DNA from 2 places in the Gordonia sp. 135 genome. Region 2 is predicted to be linked to the other one. Evidence: riboswitches for the same ligand, from Rfam matches in the RefSeq annotation. Region 2 holds a riboswitch; the other holds the start of a gene.

Region 1 (2,392 bases), 1.0 Mb from region 2:
GTCTTGCCCTCCTCGCGGGCGAGTTCCGCGCCCCATTCCTCGGCATTGCGCTCCAGGACGCCGGCAGCCTGCACGAGTACCCCACCGCGTTCGTGCGTGGACAGGCGTGACCACTCGGCCAGGCTGCGTCCGGCCGCGGTGACCGCGGCGTCCAGTTGGCGGATGCTCGCCCGACGCCCCACGGCCACGACGACGTTCGGGTCACCGGGACTGTCGCTGGTAAAGGGCGCGTCCTCGCCGTCGACCCATTGTCCGTCGATGAGGTTGTACAGGGACTCGACCGTCTCGGTCATCGTTCTCGCTTCCGTGGCAGCAGTCGGCCCGACAACCGGGCGGGATCACCGCCGAACAATACGTCCGCATCGGCACGCAAGGTCGTCGCCCGAGGGTACAAAACCTCGACCGCGGGTCACCCTGGCGTACAAGAACGCCAACGCCGGCAAGCGGCACCGCGGGCGCGCGGAAGCCGCCTGCTCACACCGGCGCGAGCTCGACGATCCCCGGGTGATGGTCGAGATAGTTCTTGGTGAACGAGCACACCGGCCGAAGCCGCGCGTTGCGTTCCCGGGCGAAGTGGATGACCGACCGGGTGAGACGGGTGGCGAGCCCGTGACCGCTGTATTCGTCGTAGAGAACCGTGTGCAGAACGGTGATGGTGGTCTGACCGTCGACAGTCTCGATCGAGTAGCCGAGCACCCCGACGAGATCCCCCGCGACCCAGAGTTCGAACCTCTCGCGGTCGGGATTGTGCACCACCTGAGCGATCTGCTGCAGAATGGATCGCGCCGACTGCGGCGGCCGATGCCGGTTCTTGCGTAACACCTACATCTCCTCACGTGATCACTGTGGCGGGTCACCGGCAGGACGTCGCGGCTCGACGCAAGGGCCCCTGTGACTAGGGTCACACCCTACCTTACGGTTCCGTAACTGCCGAGACCTCCCGGTGATCCGGTGCAGTGAGCATCTGGGCGCATCGTCAGGTGTTGACCGACGTTGTAGGGTGGCGAACGCAACACAATCACACACGCGGGGGCTCTCACGATGACCGAGGGCTGAGATGGCGACGGGCGGTCGCCGACCGCTCGAACCTGTCCGGGTAATGCCGGCGTAGGGAGAACCATCATGGGCACACGTGTATCCACCGCACCCACCACTGCGACATTCACAGACGGCGGTCTGACCACCGGGCCGATCGAGGGCAGCTCCAAGCACTACCTCTCCGTCGATCACCTCCGTGTACCGCAGCGCCGAATCCACCTGACGAACGGGGAACACCTCGACGTCTACGACACCTCCGGGCCGTACACCGACCCCGATGCCGTGATCGACGTGGAGCGCGGCCTGCCACCGACCCGGGACGCGTGGCACCGCCCGGAACCCGTCGACGGCGCGAGCACCCAACTCGCCTGGGCGCGAGCGGGGATCGTCACCGATGAGATGCGGTTCATCGCGGCACGGGAGGGCGTCGACCCCGACCTGGTCCGCTCCGAGGTGGCCATCGGCCGCGCCGTCATCCCGGCCAACCATCGTCATCCGGAGTCGGAGCCGATGATCATCGGCAAGCGGTTCGCGGTGAAGATCAATGCGAACATCGGCAATTCTGCGGTGCGCAGTTCGATCGCGGACGAGGTCGAGAAGATGGTGTGGGCCACCCGATGGGGCGCCGACACCATCATGGACCTGTCCACCGGCGCCGACATCCACACCACCCGGGAGTGGATTCTGCGCAACTCCCCCGTCCCCGTCGGGACCGTGCCGATCTACCAGGCCCTCGAGAAGGTGAACGGCGATCCCGTCGCTCTCACGTGGGAGATATACCGCGACACCGTGATCGAGCAGGCCGAGCAGGGTGTCGACTACATGACGGTGCATGCCGGAGTGCTTCTCCGCTATGTGCCGCTGACCGCCCGGCGGGTCACCGGCATCGTCTCGCGGGGCGGATCGATCATGGCCGCCTGGTGCCTGGCGCACCACGAAGAATCGTTCCTGTACACGCACTTCGACGAACTGTGCGAGATCTTCCGCCGCTACGACATCACCTTCTCCCTCGGCGACGGACTGCGTCCGGGGTCGATCGCCGACGCCAACGACGAGGCCCAGTTCGCCGAACTGCGCACCCTCGGAGAACTGACCACCATCGCGAAATCCCATGGCGTGCAGGTGATGATCGAGGGCCCGGGACACATCCCGATGCACAAGATCGTCGAGAACGTGCGTCTCGAAGAAGAACTCTGCGAGGAGGCGCCGTTCTACACGCTCGGCCCCCTCGCCACCGACATCGCACCCGCCTACGACCACATCACCTCCGCCATCGGCGCGGCGATGATCGCCCAGGCGGGCACGGCCATGCTCTGCTACGTGACACCCAAGGAGCACCTCGGGCTGCCCGACC
Region 2 (2,392 bases):
TGCTCCTTCCAGAATCCCGAGCACCCTGTCCGCCGTGCCCGGTGCGAGAACGATGCCGTTGCGGCCGTGGCCGGTCGCGACCACTGTACGGTCGTCGATCCGCTCCACGATCGGCAGTCCGTCGGCGGTGCACGGCCGTAGTCCGGCGCCCGCCTCGGTCAGTTCGTAGGTGCGCAGTCCCGGCATGACCTCGATCGCGTCGGCGAGCAGATCGGCGACGCCACCTGCCTGCGGAGTGCGGTCGCCGAAGTCACCGGCCTCGTATTGCGTTGCGCCGACCACGATCCCGTCCTCGCGCGGGACCAGGTAGACCGCCCGGCCGTGGAGCCGGGCCCGGACCACGTGGCCGGGCGGCGGAACCGACCACCGTGTCCGGCGCAAGCGAAGGATCTCCCCCTTGGCCGCGTGGAGGGGCACCTCGGGAAGCAGTGCCGCCGTGGCGATTCCGGCGGCGAGGAGGATCTGATCTCGCGGGCCGGCCTGTTCGCGGACGTCGGCGAGGCTCTCCACCCGTGCATCCATGAACCGCACCCCGGCCGCGGCCCCGGCGCTGCGCAGGGTCGCCAGCAGCCGTCGGTTGTCGATCGACCACTCCCCGACCGCCCGGTAGCCGCCGACGAGCCGCGAACTCAACGACGGCTCCAGGGAACGGATCTCACGACCCGTCACCGTGCTGAGCGTGGCGTCGGTGCGCGGCTGATTGGCCCAGACGAAGTCGGCGAGATGGCGCAGGTACTCGGCGTCGGCTGCCGAACCGGCGACGAACAGGGAGTCGGTGGCCGTCACGATCGCGGGGTCGGCGAGCCGCTTCACCAGCGTCGGCCAGCGCCGCACCGATTCGACCGACAGCGCGAGCGCGGCCTCCTCCCCCGGATGTCCCTCGCCCAGCGAGCCGAGCATGCCGCCCGCAACCCATGAGGCCCGCTCGTCGTGACCGGCGTCGACGACGAGCACCTGCCAGCCGGCGTCGGCGGCGGCGAGCGCACAGGTCAGACCGATCACGCCACCGCCGACGACGGTGAGTGCACGGTCGAATCCTGCTGGGGTGTTGCTCAAGCCAGATCACCTTCCTTCGCCGGAATGACCCGGATCAGGTTCGACGGTCTGCGGAGGGGTCCGCACTCTCAGCCCGCCTGCCCGGGCTCCCGTGTGTTCTCGCGGTCCACCCTACGCCCGGCCGGTCGACGCGGGGCTAGCCTGGTCGCCGTGACGACTGCTTCCGAATCGCGCCGCCGCCTTGATTCCGCCCGGCTCTATCTGTGCACCGACGCGCGACGCGAGCGCGGCGACCTGCTCGACTTCGTCGGCTCCGCCCTCGCCGGCGGCGTCGACATCGTGCAGCTACGCGACAAGGGGTCGGCGGGCGAGAAGAAGTTCGGCACGCTCGAGGCCCGTGAGGAGCTCGAGATCCTCGCCGCGCTGCGGGGCGTCGTCGACGCCCATGGCGCGTTGCTGGCGGTCAACGACCGCGCGGACATCGCCGCTCTCTCGGGCGCCGACGTCCTCCACGTCGGACAGGGCGACCTGCCGCCGGCGGTGGCGCGCCGGATCGTCGGCCCCGACGCGATCATCGGGGCGTCCACCCACGACCCCGAGCAGGCCGCGGCCGCAGCCGCCGACCCCGACGTCGACTACTTCTGCGTCGGCCCGTGCTGGACCACGCCCACCAAGCCTGGTCGCAGTGCTGCCGGCCTCGACCTGGTGACGACGACCGCCGGCGCCGCGCCCGGCAAGCCGTGGTTCGCCATCGGCGGCATCGACGCCCCGCGGGTGCCGGAGGTGACCGCCGCAGGTGCCCGCCGGATCGTCGTGGTGCGGGCGATCACCGCCGCCACCGATCCCGCTGCCGCGGCCGCCGACCTCCTCGGCCGGTGGTAGCCCAGGGGCGGTCCTCAGGGTCGGTTGTCAGAGTGGACTGCCGAGGCGGAATCCGTTTGCCTGATCCGGACACCGCGGTCTAGCCTGGACCGATCATGATGTGCATCAAGAGCGCGCTCGTAACCCGCCGCAGCGGGGTCTGATTCTGACCGACCCCCCGCTGCGGGTCGGTTGCACGCTCTTGTCGGTCATCCGTTCTTCGACCGAAATCGGCTTTCGAGATGCACCTTCTTCATCTGCCTCACCCATCCTTCTCACGACACGGGCACACGACCGCGCCGTCGGGAGATCCCATCACCGAACACTTCGGCCGTCCGCTGCCCGCGGGTATGCGCGAGGAGGCCATCGGGATGAGCTGGCAACACTTCACCGACGAGTACGCGGGCAACGGAGCCATCCGGCTCGGATCGTGGTCGGTCGCACCGGCGCGGCAGGACCTCGTCGAATGCCGCGCGACCATCGCGATCGCCGATCGCCTCATGTCGTGCAGCGCTGTCGCCGCCGGACCGCTCGG

The links. A riboswitch is a leader RNA that binds a small molecule or an ion and turns the genes downstream of it on or off. The one in region 2 is predicted to bind thiamine pyrophosphate.
Region 1: another riboswitch for thiamine pyrophosphate. It lies ahead of thiC (phosphomethylpyrimidine synthase ThiC); the one in region 2 lies ahead of thiO (glycine oxidase ThiO).

Annotation. Positions count from the first base shown of each region.
Region 1 is NZ_CP046257.1:597,165-599,556, reverse strand. It holds partial or broken gene GKZ92_RS02730 (aldehyde dehydrogenase family protein) at 1-293, opposite strand, end outside; gene GKZ92_RS02725 (GNAT family N-acetyltransferase) at 475-822, opposite strand; TPP riboswitch at 1,017-1,131, shown strand; gene thiC (phosphomethylpyrimidine synthase ThiC) at 1,123-2,392, shown strand, end outside.
Region 2 is NZ_CP046257.1:4,607,815-4,610,206, forward strand. It holds gene thiO (glycine oxidase ThiO) at 1-1,056, opposite strand, end outside; TPP riboswitch at 1,050-1,159, opposite strand; gene thiE (thiamine phosphate synthase) at 1,207-1,878, shown strand; gene GKZ92_RS20855 (hypothetical protein) at 2,229-2,392, shown strand, end outside.